DNA from 4 places in the Ruegeria sp. A4 genome. Region 3 is predicted to be linked to each of the others. Evidence: riboswitches for the same ligand, from Rfam matches in the RefSeq annotation. Region 3 holds a riboswitch; each other region holds the start of a gene.
What was found. A riboswitch is a leader RNA that binds a small molecule or an ion and turns the genes downstream of it on or off. The one in region 3 is predicted to bind cobalamin.
Positions count from the first base shown of each region.

Region 1: another riboswitch for cobalamin. It lies ahead of ACR0E2_RS20245 (DUF4198 domain-containing protein); the one in region 3 lies ahead of ACR0E2_RS19520 (hypothetical protein).
Region 2: another riboswitch for cobalamin. It lies ahead of ACR0E2_RS12435 (aromatic ring-hydroxylating oxygenase subunit alpha); the one in region 3 lies ahead of ACR0E2_RS19520 (hypothetical protein).
Region 4: another riboswitch for cobalamin. It lies ahead of ACR0E2_RS10385 (DUF1636 family protein); the one in region 3 lies ahead of ACR0E2_RS19520 (hypothetical protein).

Region 1 covers NZ_JBQGAW010000015.1:13,848-17,585, forward strand. The annotation lists gene cbiM (cobalt transporter CbiM) at 1-260, opposite strand, end outside; gene ACR0E2_RS20245 (DUF4198 domain-containing protein) at 267-1,052, opposite strand; cobalamin riboswitch at 1,184-1,382, opposite strand; gene ACR0E2_RS20250 (ROK family transcriptional regulator) at 1,504-2,628, opposite strand; gene ACR0E2_RS20255 (sugar ABC transporter substrate-binding protein) at 2,880-3,738, shown strand, end outside.
Region 2 covers NZ_JBQGAW010000003.1:219,261-222,998, reverse strand. The annotation lists gene ACR0E2_RS12465 (MFS transporter) at 1-319, shown strand, start outside; gene ACR0E2_RS12460 (DUF3833 domain-containing protein) at 316-933, shown strand; gene ACR0E2_RS12455 (DUF3833 family protein) at 930-1,472, shown strand; gene ACR0E2_RS12450 (hypothetical protein) at 1,502-1,675, opposite strand; gene ACR0E2_RS12445 (hypothetical protein) at 1,735-1,986, opposite strand; gene ACR0E2_RS12440 (hypothetical protein) at 2,058-2,198, opposite strand; cobalamin riboswitch at 2,253-2,456, shown strand; gene ACR0E2_RS12435 (aromatic ring-hydroxylating oxygenase subunit alpha) at 2,578-3,738, shown strand, end outside.
Region 3 covers NZ_JBQGAW010000012.1:9,466-13,203, forward strand. The annotation lists gene ACR0E2_RS19510 (DNA polymerase III subunit gamma/tau) at 1-260, opposite strand, end outside; gene ACR0E2_RS19515 (protein-tyrosine phosphatase family protein) at 432-944, shown strand; gene ACR0E2_RS19520 (hypothetical protein) at 936-1,343, opposite strand; cobalamin riboswitch at 1,435-1,656, opposite strand; gene ACR0E2_RS19525 (alpha/beta hydrolase family protein) at 1,727-2,647, shown strand; gene rsgA (ribosome small subunit-dependent GTPase A) at 2,687-3,712, opposite strand.
Region 4 covers NZ_JBQGAW010000002.1:238,319-242,056, reverse strand. The annotation lists gene ACR0E2_RS10395 (carbohydrate kinase family protein) at 1-793, shown strand, start outside; partial or broken gene ACR0E2_RS10390 (D-lyxose/D-mannose family sugar isomerase) at 858-1,475, shown strand; cobalamin riboswitch at 1,576-1,772, shown strand; gene ACR0E2_RS10385 (DUF1636 family protein) at 1,871-2,227, shown strand; gene ACR0E2_RS10380 (ABC transporter ATP-binding protein) at 2,224-2,997, shown strand; gene ACR0E2_RS10375 (ABC transporter substrate-binding protein) at 3,014-3,738, shown strand, end outside.

The DNA.
Region 1 (3,738 bases), on a different contig from region 3:
AGCAAAAGCCCGACGAACAAAGCCGGGAATGCGGCCCAACCAAGCAGCAGCCCGGCCATGCCGTTGAGGATCAGATGGACCGACGACGGACCAATGGGCACGTGGATCAACGATGCCACGAAGAAACTGGCTGACAGCACGCCCGCAGTGGGGATGCGATCAAGATCCAGAGACCTGAGACCCATGGCGATCCCGCCCGCGGCGGCTATGGCGCCGCCAATTACAACCGGGTTGGAAAGGGCTCCGTCGACGATGTGCATTTGGGGTTACTCCAGATCCCAGGCGCGGATCCAGATGACCGCATCCTGGCTGAGTTCTTTGCCCTCATGTTCGGTTGCCGGACCGGAACCAAGGGCGGCGAAACCCCAGTAACCGGCTTTTGGAACGCCGAACGAAAAATACCCGTTGTCGTCAGATATTGCGACCACCGCACCACCCGGCATTGGTGACGCCTTCGGTGCAGAAGCGGCCGAACTTTCCATGTCGGGTTCGGCTGCCATGTATTCGATCTCGATCTCGGCCCCCGCAACCGGCTGACCATCAGCCAGCACACGGCCCGTGAAAGTCGAACCCGCGATGATGTTGGTCGGCTTGTTCAGCGGGATAATCTCGGTCGGCAGACCCACGGGATTCATCCAATCGGTCGGCAATTCGTTGCGGTTCAGGAAGGCTTTGGTGAGCTGTTGGATATAGATGTCTTCGGATTCCTCGTAATAAGGCTGAGGAACCGTCACCAGCACATAGTCGCCCGACCGTTTGACCGGGACACTGCCTTTGAACGCCGCGCCCTCGTTCTGCCCGCCGGTGAACCGGATAGGTTCCAGCGTGTCCAGTAAATCGGTCTTTTCACCGTTGTGGATCACATAGAATTCCTGCGGCTTTTCAAGATCCATGACATGGCCATTCTCGAACGGATGCCAGAAAATCAGTTTGACCGGTACATCGCCCGGTTTCTCGATCATGGTGTCGGTGGTGTATTCCAAAAGGAAATGCGCATTTGCTATGGCAGGAAGAGCCATCGCGGCAGCGGCTGCGCTGAGCAGCGTTTTCATGAACAGTCGTCCTTGTCCCGTCGCGCCAATCCCGGCGCGAAATTCGTTTTGACCACGGGACATTCAACGCCAAATTACCCTTTCAGGCATCCTGGTCCGACGCACATCCCGTCGTCGATTAGGAGTGCCCGTTAGAGGGCACATGTCCGGCAGGTATCCTGACTTGCGGGTCAAAGCGTTGGACCGGCCTTCCCGGGCAAACCCCAGTGGCGTTTCAGCCCTGCTCGTCGCTTACAGTTGCGGGTGCAGTTGCGGATTTGGGCCAGAGCCCGCACCGCATTCCCTATTGATTCCAGAGCAAGCCCCGGAACCGGACATGCCGAGCGGCTTGCCAGACAACTCAGCCTTCCGTCAACGAAAATGTGTTACGGCCATCGAAAATATTGAGCTCGGCAGTTTGCGAGAGTGAACCAGTTTGTGAAACGTCCAAGGCGGCAGGGTTCGTTCCTGTCTAAGCTTCTGAAAGATACCTCTCCGACAAGGGCAGGCTTGCCGCGCCCAAAGAGCGTGCTTCCGGGCCTACGGTTCCTGCCAGCACAACGGGGCGCTCGAGCCCAGTCATGTTCAGCTCGGACAGTTTGTCTTCCACCATTTCAACCAAACGCGCCTTGATGTCCTGCGGCATCCAGCCGTCAATCTTCACGCATTCGAAATCTATCAGGCTACAGGATGAGACAATCGCATGGGCAATCCCGCTTGCCGTCCGTTTCAACCAGTTTTCCAGTTGAACGTTTGGCACATCCCAACGCTGGGTCGTTTCCCAGATGGAATGCGACGTGACACCTGCCGTGGTGATTGCACGCTCGAGCACGTAAAGGCTGGCCACATCGATGAGCGGTCTGACACCGCCCGCGCCATCGGGCACAGGCAAGGGGCCGATTGCCCCCGCGTTTCCACGCCCCGAAAAGATCGCGCCATTGAGGACCACACCGCCGCCAATGAAAAACCCGATATAGAAGTACAGGAAATCCCTTGGCCCATCAGCCGGACCGAATACCAATTCCGCCCCACAAGCCGCAGTGGCGTCATTTTGCAGGAATACCGGAATATCGAGGCGACGCGCCAGGTCAGCCTTCAGGTCTGATACGCGCCACGGGTCCATTTCTTCCTGAGGAACCTGAAGGGTCTGGGCCCAGTCCCACAGATAGAACGGCATGGCAATTCCAAGACCCGCAATCCTGCCTTTGGCCTCGGGCGACATGGATGACATCATTTTGCCCAGACTCTCAGTGGAAAACTCCAAAGTGGCCTTCGGCGTTGGATAGTCATAGGTTCGCCGCTCGCGCTGCCGCACATTTCCGACAAAGTCAGTCAAAACCAGCTCGGTACTGCGGCGCCCGACCTTGAGCCCAAAGAAAAACGCACCATCCGGGTTGAGGCGCATGGGAACGGAAGGTTGCCCGACTTTCCCGCGGACCGGCTCGCCGCGCAACAGCAAACCATCCTTCTCCAACAGCCGCATGATGACGGAAACGGTTTGTGCCGACAGTCCGGTCATGCGCGCGATCTCGGACTTCGCAAGGGCCTGATGACGCCGGACAAGCGACAACACCAGCCGTTCGTTCCGGGCCCGCATCCCGCTTTGGTTGGTTCCGCGCACCTCTGACCCGTGCAGGCCAATCGAATTTTTCCGAGATGAATTTTCAGGCACGACCACCCCTTTCCTGCTGAAGAATGAGAAAGCCCGCCCGCACTGTCAATAATAAATAAGAGTGATTTATTTATTGACTCAAATTTCGAATCTTGTGATTGTTTCTTATGGGATCAGGGATTTTGCCTGATCGCCCTCGTGCCCGTTCGGCACAGGAAAACCTGGGAGGATAATCGATGAAACTTGCAAGACTTGCGGGTGCTGCTGCGCTCGGGGTTACTGCCATGGCTGGCAGTGCAATGGCGGAAGGCGAAACCGTTTGTCTGATTACCAAGACGGACACCAACCCGTTCTTTGTCAAAATGAAGGAAGGTGCGACAGCGAAAGCGGAAGAGCTGGGAATGACGCTCAAAGCCTTTGCGGGCAAAGTTGACGGTGACCATGAAACGCAGGTGCAAGCCATTGAGACCTGCATTCTGGACGGCGCCAAAGGCATTCTGCTGACGGCCTCGGACACATCATCCATCGTTCCGGCCGTGAAGCAGGCGCGGGATGCAGGGGTTCTGGTTATCGCTCTGGATACGCCGCTGGAACCCATTGACTCGGCTGACGCAACGTTTGCCACGGACAATTTCCTTGCCGGGCTGCTGATTGGACAATGGGCCAAAGCCACGCTGGGCGACGCAGCCAACGACGCGAAAATTGCGACATTGGACCTTGCCGTCAGCCAGCCGACAGTGGACGTGCTGCGCAATCAGGGCTTCCTGCAAGGCTTTGGTGTCGATCTGGCGGACCCGAACGTAATCGGTGATGAAGATGACCCCCGTCTTGTCGGAAGTGATGTCACTGCCGGCAACGAAGAAGGTGGTCGCCGCGCGATGGAAAACCTTCTGGCCAAGGATCCGACGATCAACGTTGTTCACACCATCAACGAGCCTGCCGCGGCAGGCGCCTACGAGGCGCTGAAAGCCATCGGGCGCGAAAATGACGTGCTCATCGTTTCCGTGGACGGAGGCTGCCCGGGTGTCCAAAACGTTGCCGATGGTGTTATCGGCGCGACGTCGCAGCAATACCCGCTGTTGATGGCATCGCTGG
Region 2 (3,738 bases), on a different contig from region 3:
GATCTGTCTCGCCTCGGGCGCGGCGCTGGGCGCGGATATGGTCGTATTGCCGGCCATGTTCTCGGTCGTGCTTACACGGGCCGGGCTGAACGCATCAGCCGCGTTTGGCATCTGGTCCTTCGCTGGCAAACTGGGCCTCGCCCTGGCTGCCTTTTTCACTCTGCCGCTGCTGGAACGCAGCGGTTTCACCCCCGGTCAAACCAATTCCGCACAGGCACTGGAAACACTCAATCTTGCCTACGCGGTGCTGCCCTGCATCCTGAAAGTCGGAGCGTTCGGGATGGTGTTGACCCTGCCCACCGAGGTCACAAGCAAATGAACGCTTTCACAATCATCCTTCTGGTCCTTCTGACCGCTGTCTTCATCCGTGCAAGGCTGCTGAGCTTTCGCGCGCAATCGCCGTCCGATTACAGTGGCACTGGGCCAGATTTTTCCCTGAAAAAGCACCTGAACGGAGAGATCTTGTCCGAGGGCCTGATCTATGGCCCCAACGGCAAAATGTCGAACAGCTTTGTCGCGCGCATGTCCGGCGAATGGCAAGGCAACTCGGGCACGCTGACCGAATACTTCACCTATTCCAACGGAAAACAGATGACCCGCAAATGGTACCTGACGCTGGGAACCGGCAACACGTTCACGGCAATAGCGGATGATATCGTGGGCGAAGGTCGGGGCATCATCTCGGGGTCCACGGTGAAACTGACCTATCGTATCATTCTGCCAGATGACGCTGGTGGACACACACTGGATGTCACCGATTGGATGTATCTGACAGAAACCGGCGTCATCATGAATCGGTCCGAGATGCGCAAGTTTGGCGTCAAGGTCGCGGAACTGATCGCCACAATGCGTCCAAGCCCCAGTTCGAAACCGATTCATCCAAGTGGGTCAAACGGGTATGACGCGACTTCGGAAAGGAAGCCGTTGCAATGATCACCTTTCGCTCTTTCATCGCCTGCGTCGCCATCGCAAGCCTTGCACTTCTGGCGGCCTGCTCCAGCAAACCGAAGGTACCCAAAACGTTTCTGTCGGACCGACAGTTGAACCTCGAGGAATTTTTCGAAGGCAAAACAGTGGCCTACGGTCAGTTTCAGGATGTTTTGGGAAATATCCCCCGCAGATTCACGGTTGATATCGACGGGACATGGGACGGCGAAACCCTGACACTGGTCGAAGACTTCGTCTACGACGATGGCGCGACGGAACAACGCATCTGGACATTGACCAAAACCGGAGAGGATGCGTGGACCGGTACGGCTCCTGGCGTACTGGGTACCGCCAGCGGGATTGAACGCGGGGATACGTTCAACTGGAAATACAAGATCGACCTGCCGATCAAGGACGGGACCATGCGTGTCAAATTCGACGACTGGATGTGGCTGCTGGATGACGACCGTCTGCTGAACCGCGCCTATGTCTCACGCTATGGCGTCCGTCTGGGTGAAGTCATCCTGTTCTTCGAGAAGAAATAGGGCTGCCAGGCCCGGTTTCATCACAAAAGTCAGTAGAAAATAAACTCGTCCACCAATGCTGTCGTCGATCCCTTGACCTCACCGGCCGTGTTCGCCCTTGGCCCGTCCGGGGCTGCACCCTCGGCGCGTTCGCAGCCGTCGACCTTCAAGCGCGCGCGTTCTATCTGCCCCCAGAGGAAAAACAGGCCATCTCGTTTTCCCATGAGGCGCGAAGGAACTGTTGTCCGCAAAACACCTGTTTTCGGTTTTGGCATCTGCTCTCTTACTGCCTCCGGTGTTTTCCACCATTTTCGGAAAACGTAATGGTTTTTCCCGAAAAAGACAATTTTTTATGGACAAAATGAGGTTTTCTACCGGCCGTTGACAGGATGGACTGGCAACTCTCGCATGACGGATATTGGCCTTTTTCACCTGCCCCATTGAAAGCCAGCACTATCCCGAACGGATCAACTTCACCTAAAAGGGTTTGCTGCAAACCTCCTTCATTTGGCCTGACACTCTCTTTTCCAGCCATGCTCAGGCGACGCCCAGCGTTTCGTTTCTGATCAGAGCAGCCGGGCCTTCGCCGTCGCGGTTGGGGGACAATTAGGCGGCGCCGATGTCAGACGTGGCCGCATCCATCGCAAGGCCATCGGCCACCGCAAAACGCCATGCCGGCGGGCCTGCCACGCCCCTGTGCCAAGGACTGTGATCCCGGCGCCGTCCACGCTGCCGGAAAATTTCCATGTCTGTTTTGAAACCGGAAATGTCGCAAGCATTTCAGCGCCCAAGCGGGTAAAAAGTAGGCTGCCATCGTGAGGTGCCGCTGTTTGATTCTCAGACAGCGGAGAATTGGGAAGCCGGTGGAATTCCGGCACTGCCCCCGCAACGGTAAGGAAGGTCAGGTTCGACAATCAACCACTGGGACGAGGATCCCGGGAAGGTGTCGCAACCGGGTGCAAGCCCCTTTCAAGTCCGGAAACCAGCCTCTCAGATATGTCAAACCGCGGGTGGCGGTGGGGGCACGGATTTCGGACGTGGTGCTCGCGCGCCTCCGGACGGTTCCTCCCTGTCACCTGCCCAAGCAATGCCGCGGGGCGCGGCAGGAGAGCCAGAAGTGAACAACATGCAAAGCCTGTTGGCGCGTCGAAACCCGGGTTACGCTCTGGAGCAGGCGTTTTACACCGATCCCGAGATTTTTCAGACCGACCTTGAAACCATCCACTACCGCGACTGGCTATTTGCCATTCCGGCGTGTGAGCTGGTGAAGTCGGGCGATTATGTCACCTATAATGTAGGCGCCTACCGCGTGATCATCGTACGGGGTGCAGACAATCAGATCCGCGCCTTTCACAATACTTGTCGCCACCGTGGATCGATCATTTGCAAGGCCGCAAAGGGTAATGCGCCCAAGCTGGTATGCCCCTATCACCAATGGACCTATGAGCTGGACGGCTCTTTGCTGTGGGCCCGCGACATGGGGCCGGACTTTGATCCCAAACAGCATGGTCTGAAGACTGTCCATTGCCGCGAGCTTGCCGGGTTGGTCTATATCTGTCTGGCGGATGAGGCTCCGGATTTCGACGTGTTCGCCAATATCGCCCGCCCGTATCTTGAGCCGCATGATCTGGGGAATGCCAAGGTCGCCTTTGAAAGCTCGATCATCGAGAACGGCAACTGGAAACTGGTCTGGGAAAACAATCGCGAATGCTATCACTGCGGCGGAAACCACCCTGCGCTGTGCCGGACCTTCCCTGATGATCCGGGTGTGACGGGGATCGAAGGTGGCGAAACCCCAGCCTATATGCAAGCCCATTTCGACAGGTGCCAGGCTGCGGGTATGCCATCGCAGTTCTATCTGCACGAGGACGGCCAATATAGACTGGCGCGGATGCCACTGAAAGAAGGGGCCGAGAGCTATACGATGGACGGGAAATCCGCCGTGCGCCGTTGGTTGGGCCGGTCGCCCTTTGCGGATGCGGGATCGCTTTTGAAGTTCCACTATCCGACCACGTGGAACCACTTTCTTGCCGATCACTCGATTGTTTTCCGCGTCACGCCGATCGGCCCGACAGAGACCGAGGTCACGACCAAATGGCTGGTCAACAAGGATGCGGTTGAAGGCGTTGACTATGACGTGAAACGCCTGACCGAAGTCTGGGTCGCCACGAATGACGAAGATCGACAGGTGGTCGAGGACAACCAGCAGGGCATCAACAGCCCGGCCTATGTGCCCGGCCCATATTCAGCCATTCAGGAATCCGGTGTGCTGCAATTCGTGGATTGG
Region 3 (3,738 bases):
CACTGACCGCAGGGCTCGGTCGTGGGGCCACCGGTTCCGTCGGGTCCGATGCAGTTCATCCCCTTGGCAATGATCCTTGCGGTCGTGGTTTTGCCGGTGCCGCGAATACCGGTCATGATGAAGGCCTGCGCGATCCGGTCGGCCGCGAACGCGTTTTTCAGGGTGCGCACCATGGCATCCTGACCCACCAGATCGGCAAAGGTTTCCGGGCGATATTTGCGGGCGAGAACCTGATAGGCGGGGCTGGAGCTGTCTGTCATGTCTTCTCGTTGGGATTCGGTGCTTGGGCACAGCGTAGTGGCCACCGTTGCCCGCGTCCACAGCGTGGCGCGATGATTTTTGATTTAGAAACGAGTCGCTTTCGCACTAAACTGCATCAGCGGATTTAATGGCTCATTTTTGTAAAGAGTTCTTTGGGGAGGACAGGATTCATGTCGCAGTTGGTGATCTACGCCCTGCAAGTCGGTGGCGGAACGCTGGCACTGACCTCGATGCCCGGACGCGGCGGAGATTACTCCAGCGATCTGGATATGATCGCAGCCTGGCAGCCGGGGCTTGTTGTTTCGATGACGACGGATGTCGAAATGCTTCAGGACGGGGCGCAGGAATTTGGCAGCGATATTCAAAGCCGCGCCAGCCGATGGGTTCACCTGCCCATCGAAGATTTCGGAGCGCCGACAAAAGCGATCGATGACGCGTGGCCGTCCGTCAGCGCCGCGGCCCGGCATGCGCTGTCCGGCGGAGGTCGCGTATTGGTGCACTGCCGCGGGGGATGTGGCAGGTCAGGTATGGTTGTCCTGCGGCTGATGGTCGAATGCGGCGAACGCGCGGACACGGCGCTGCAACGATTGCGGGCGGTGCGCCCTTGCGCCGTCGAAACGGATGCGCAAATGGCCTGGGCCTCTCGGCGCGCCCAGGCACAGGTCAGTCTGGATTCAGATTGAAATCTGCGCGGGCGCGCAAACAGGTTTTCGCGGCCGGATCGTGGAAACTTCGATCATCGCGCAGGGTGGGGTTTTCACGACGCCGGATGGCATCGCACTGACCGTGTTTCCGAAGATCAGGTCGGCATAGCCGTTCAGCGGCTCAATCGCGGTTTCGGGCTGCGTCCCGCAAAAGACACGAATGCTGTCTGATCGCGCGCGGAAAATTGCATGACATCCTTCGGTGCAATGTGACAGCTCGCTGCTGCCCTCAATCTCGAAATCGTCACTGGTGGCCGAGGTCGCCTGGGCCATGGCTTCGGATATCGAGCGCGCCAGCCGCGCCAAAGCGGGGCAGGTTTTGCCCGTCCGCTGACATACCGTTGCACTGAATTCATGTGTTTTTGTCTTCCAGATCATCCTGCGCCCTCCGCGCTTGGTGGACAGGATATTTGGGACAGGTGGAACAGCGTGATGCCGTCAGGACCTGCCCGGACACCCCGCCCGAGTTTCGGTTTCGTTTCCGATGGCAGGTCTCCTGACTTGCGGGTCATCGCTTTGCCGACCTTCCCAGCCGTCGGGGCCAGTGGTGTTTCGGCATCGCTTACCGCTTACAGTTGCGGGGGCAGTCGCGGATTTGGTTGTTGCCTGCATGACCAGACATTACCGCACCGTGTTCCCTTTTCATCCCGACCCCTTGTGGAGGCCGGAAACCATCACACAACCGCTAGCGTTTGAGTACGCACCGAGTCAAGCCGATCTTTTGGCCGGACGCTTGGTCATGCTGGATACGGTGTTGGTTCATGCATAGTGTCGAGGGTGTTGAGGTTCTGAAACCGGATTTACCAAGCGCAAAGCCAGAGAACATGTTGGACACAGAGCAAACGGTATTGACCGAAGAGTTTCGCTTTCCGTCCGGGCAGAAAACACTGTCTGCCCGGTTGTACAGCCCGCTGACTTCGCCCGAAATCGTCGTCGTTCTGAACAGTGCAACGGGTGTGCCGCGCGATTATTACCGTCATTTCGCACGATGGCTTGCTGCCGAGCAGGGTATGGCCTGCCTGACCTATGACTATCGCGATTACGGGCATTCCTTGACCGGCCGCCTGAAAGATTCGCGTGCGACCATGGCGGATTGGGCCTTGATCGACATGCCCGCGGCACGGGCGGAAATGCGCAGACGGTTTCCCAATTCGCAGCATTGGACCATCGGCCATTCGATCGGCGCGATGTTGGGGCCTGTGCAGCCGGATATCGATCTGATTGACCGGATGATCTGTGTGTGTTCGGGGCTGGTAACCCTAAGCGACCATCCATGGCCCTATCGGGGTTTGGCAGGATTGTTCTGGTATGGTCATGCGCCGCTTTTGGCCCGAGCCCTTGGCTACCTTCCCGGAAAGGCGATCGGGTTCGGCTCGGATCTGCCGGCATCGGTCTATTGGCAGTGGCGCAAATGGTGTACCGCGCCTTTGAACTATGTGCCTGAAATCGGGCATGAGTTACCTGCGGCGCAGTGGAAGGATTCTGGAACGCCCGTGGATTTGTTCACCTTCGAGGACGACCAGATGGTGCCGCCGGACGCGGTTTGGCGGCTTGCGGATCTTTACGGCCCCGATGCCAACCGCCACCTGCTGAGCCCTGCCGATTTCGGGTTGCCCGAGGTTGGTCATATCGGCGCATTTGCCCGGCGCAATGCAGCGGTTTGGCCGCGACTGATCGCTTGATCAGACGCGGCGCAGGACGGGCCGGGCACCGACCCGCCATCACCGGTTGCGAAGTTTCTTTTCCTTCATGACGCCACGGACCATCTTGCCGAACGCTTTGTCCCGCGCCCGAGACTGCGCGACGGTTTCAGAATTGCGCTGATCTTCGCGCCGAAGCTTGCGCCACCGGTCCAATCGAGCCGGATCAAGCGTGCCGTGGCTGATCGCCTTTTGCACGGCACATCCGGGCTCGGAGCTGTGCTGGCAATCCGAAAAACGGCAATCCCGGCTCAACTCGGCAAGGTCCGAGAAAACGTCGTCGATCCCGTCCTGAGCGTCCAGCAGGCGCAACGCGCGCATTCCGGGTGTATCGATCAACCAGCCGCCGTTGCGCATCCGGTGCAATGCGCGTGCGGTCGTCGTGTGCCGGCCCCGCGCGTCATCCTCGCGAATGTCCGAGGTGGCGAGATCCTGATCGGTCATGGTATTGGCAAGTGTCGTCTTGCCAACGCCCGACGAACCAACCAGCGCTCCGGTCTGGCTTTTGGGACACCAGGACAGAACCTTTTCAACCTCTGTCGGGTCCAGCGCGTTGATCGCCAGAACCGTCAATAACGGGTCCAGTGATTGCACCTGTCCCGAGAAACTTTCAGGGTCCGCCGATTTGTCGGCCTTTGTCAGAACGACGACCGGGTAACACCCGGCCTGATGCGCAAGCGCCAGATATCGTTCCAGCCGGGGCAGGTTGAAATCGGCATTGCACGAGCTGACGATGAACAACACATCGACATTGGCTGCGATCAGTTGCGTCGCGGCACCTGTCCCGGCGGCGCGCCGGTGCAGCAGGCTGCGCCGGTCGAGCAAATGGCGCACGCGTTTGTCGTCATCGGCGAGAACCCAATCGCCAACGGCATAGCTGCCGGTCGTTTGATCGGGGGTCAGCAACGGGACTTCGCCGCCAGGGTTCAGCCCGATCAGGCGGTCCCGATGAACGGAAGTGATGCGAAAAGGTGTGCAGGAAGGATAAGCCGCGTATTGCGCAGCAAAGTGAGAGGACCATCCCAGGTCCGAAAGTGCAAGAAACATTGGTTTGCCTGTCGTCAGAAACAGCA
Region 4 (3,738 bases), on a different contig from region 3:
GGTAGGGATGCTGACAGGTTTGTCATCGGACATGTTCGGCCAGCAATTGATTGATGCGCTGAAAGCGAGCCATGTGGACACGACACATGTGATCATCTCGGACCGTCCCACCACGCTTGCCTTTGTGCAGCTCTCGGATGGACACGCGACTTACAGCTTTGTCGATGAAAACACCGCGGGCCGGATGTTGCTGCCCGAAGACATGCCCGATCAGCTTCCTGCTGTCTCTGCCCTGTATCTCGGTGGAATCAGCCTTGCGTGTGAACCTTGCGCAGATGCCTATGCCGCCCTTCTGGACAGCCACGGTTCCGACCGGGCAGTGATGCTGGACCCGAATATCCGCCCGGATTTCATCAAGGATCAAACCCGGTTTCGGACGCGTTTGAACCGCATGATCTCGCGTGCGGATATCGTCAAGGTTTCAGACGAGGACCTGGACTGGATCATTCCGGGCGCTGAAGCCGAATCCGCAAAAGCGTCTGTGCTGTTGCAGGCGGGTCCTTCCGTTGTCATCGTCACCCGTGGCAGTGACGGGGCGCACGGTTACCTGGCGGATGGTTCCGAAGTCTCGGTTCCCGTGAAGCCCGTTGAGGTGGTCGATACGATCGGCGCAGGTGACACGTTCAACGCCGGCGTTCTGACCGAGCTCAGCCGCGCAGGGCATCTGACCAAGTCAGGTCTGCGCGGATTGACGGTTGAAAGCCTGCAAGCAGCCATGGAACTGGGCGCTGACGTGGCGGCCGTGACCGTTTCCCGAGCCGGGGCAGAACCCCCGTGGGCGCACGAACTTTGATCTGCGGGATGGCATGATGAAACGATCCGAAATCAACCACTTCAAGCCCTAAGCCCAGACGTTCATTCAATCTTTCGGAGCCGTGTTGCCACCCTTTGCGGATTGATCGCCCGAGAAAATGCGCATCTCTTTGGTCGAAACTGTCCGCAGCCGCAAGCTGGGATGGGACATTACCAATTACGCACAAGGCCATTTCGACGAACATTGCCTATTCCTGTTCACTCTAAACAATGGTGAGGTGAAGGATCTGAAATCCGGGCGTGGGATGCTCTGTGCAGAAAAACTGTTGATCTCGAAAGACGATCAGCTTTCTCCGATGCACCGGCATATCGTTAAGGCAGAAGACATCATCAACAGGGGCGGCGGCGATCTCGTTCTGGAAATTCATGCGTCGGATCCAAACGGTGGCGTCGACCGCGACAACCCGGTGACGGTCCCCAGCGATGCCTGCCCCGTAACCTTGCAACCCCAAGAATACGTGCGGCTGAAGCCGAGGCAAAGCGTAACTCTGATGCCCGGCATCTGGCACGCTTTTTGGGCCGAGCGCGGCGATTGCCTTATTGGCGAGGTATCGACCGTGAATAACGACCGCACCGACATTGGGTTTGAAAAGCCAATTCCACGGTTTTCAAAGGTCGAGAAAGATTCCGAACCGGATTTCCTTCTTGTATCAGACTATTGACACCGTTCGGTCCGGGCTGGCGCAGCAGGACAGCTGGGTCAGCTGTCGCAATTCCATCTACCAACGCCTTCGTCTGCCGCTTGACAAGTCTGGCATTGCCAGACTAGCTGAGCGGGATGGTTCCATAAGGGATGAAAATGGGAACACGGTGCGGCACTGGAATGTGCCAAGTCCGTGACTGCCCCCGCAACTGTAAGCGGTGAGCGACGCCACTTCACCACTGACCCGCATGGGTTGGGAAGGTCGGCCAAGCAACGACCCGCAAGTCAGGAGACCTGCCATCGCACTATAAACCAACCCGAGGCGGGGCGTCTCGGAAGGAGGCTTGATGGCGCGTTTGCGTAATATCCGGGTATGTGCCCTCTGTCTGCGTCTGGCAAACGACGGAGATGGCGATGACCTGCTATTCTGATCACTACGTTCTGATCTGTTCAACATGTCAGGGGGCGATGTCTGCCGAGGCTGCGCAAGACGTGCTGGATGCCCGGTTGCCTGACGGTTTTGAAACCCGAATGGTGGCCTGCATGGCAGGTTGTGAACGGGCCATGACCGTCGGATTTCAGGCCCCGGGCAAAGCGCAGTACCTGTTTGGCGATATCACGACATCACACGACCTGTCCGCCCTGGTCGAATTCGCGACCCAGTTCGGCGACAGTGACGATGGCTGGACCAGCGCCTCGGACCGCCCCCCGGCCCTTTTCGCAAAGACCTTGTCGCGCATGCCCGCATTGCCGTCCGGGGGGGGATCATGAGCTTTCTGGTTGCCGAGAATTTGGAGTACTACGCGCTCAATGGCGATGTCCTGTTGCAGGATGTATCCTTTCGTCTGGAAGAAGGATCAATTCTGGCAATCGCAGGGCCGAACGGCGCCGGCAAGACCACTCTGCTGAAACTGCTGTGTGGGATCGAACGGATTGCCTTGGGTGATGTTTGGATAGAAGGCCAAAGCCTTCGGACCCTGTCCGCCCGCCAACGTGCCCGCTCCATTGCTGTGGTCGGGCAGCAGGAAATGCCTGACGGGCGGATGCGCCTGCAAGACTATGTTGCGCTGGGGCAAATCCCGATTCAAGGCGAACGTTCGATGGCTCAGCACAAGGCTGATCTGGAACGGGTTCTGACGACGACCGAGCTGTCGCATTTTGCCAACAAAACGATGGGTCAGCTGTCCGGCGGAGAACGTCAGCGCGCACATATCGCGCGCGCGTTGGCCCAGAATCCGTCCTTGCTGTTTCTGGACGAGCCAACCAACCATCTGGACCCCGATGCCAAGGGGCACATGCTGTCTCTGGTCGCTGATCTGGGGGTAACTGTCGTCATGATCGTCCATGATCTGGTCATGATCCCGGAATTCGCCACCCATGTGGCGCTGATGAAAGCCACGCGTCTGACGGGGTTCGGGCCTGTTGTCGAAGTTCTGACCCCAGACCGGGTACGTGAGACATTCGGCGTGGATTATCTGTGCTTTCAGCACGAAGGCCGCATGATCCCCGCACTGGATATCCGAAAACGGAAACTGTCATAATAACAGGAACTTAAATATGATGCAGAAACTCTGGCCAGTGGTCGTCTTCGCTGGCTTGGCAAGTGGGGTGGCCGCAGAGGGCGTCACCGTGGACAATTGCGGCGAACCGCTGGCTTTTGACTCGGCGCCGGAACGTCTGGTCGTGCATGACATGAACATGACGGATATGGCCTTTGCGCTCGGCCTTCAGGACAAGATCGTGGGGCTTACCGGAATTACCGGCTGGTACAAAACAAGCCCTGATTTTGATGCTCAGCGTGGCGACATCCCAGAGCTTGCCCCCAAATACCCGACCATTGAAAACCTTGTGGCCGTCGAACCCGATCTGTTTTTTGCCGGTTGGTACTATGGCATGAAACCCGGCGGTGACGTCACGCCCGACACGCTGGAACCCTTTGGTATCAAGACCATGATCCTATCCGAAAGCTGCGTGCATCTGGACAAGGATCGCCCCGAGGCCAGCATGAACCTGTTGTTTGATGACGTTCTGCGTCTGGGCACGGTCATGCAGGTCGAGGACAAGGCCGAGGCGCTGGTTGCCCGCTGGAAGGACCAACTGTCCGCCATCGAAGCAAAAACAGCCGATCTGGCGAAGCCCCGCGTATTCCTGCTGGACGGGCCGGCCGATGCTCCGTTTACCGCGGGCAAGTTCGCCATTCCCGATGCAATGATCGCAGCCGCGGGTGGCGAGAACGTGACGCATGATCTGGATACCAGCTGGGGTCGCACGTCGTGGGAGGC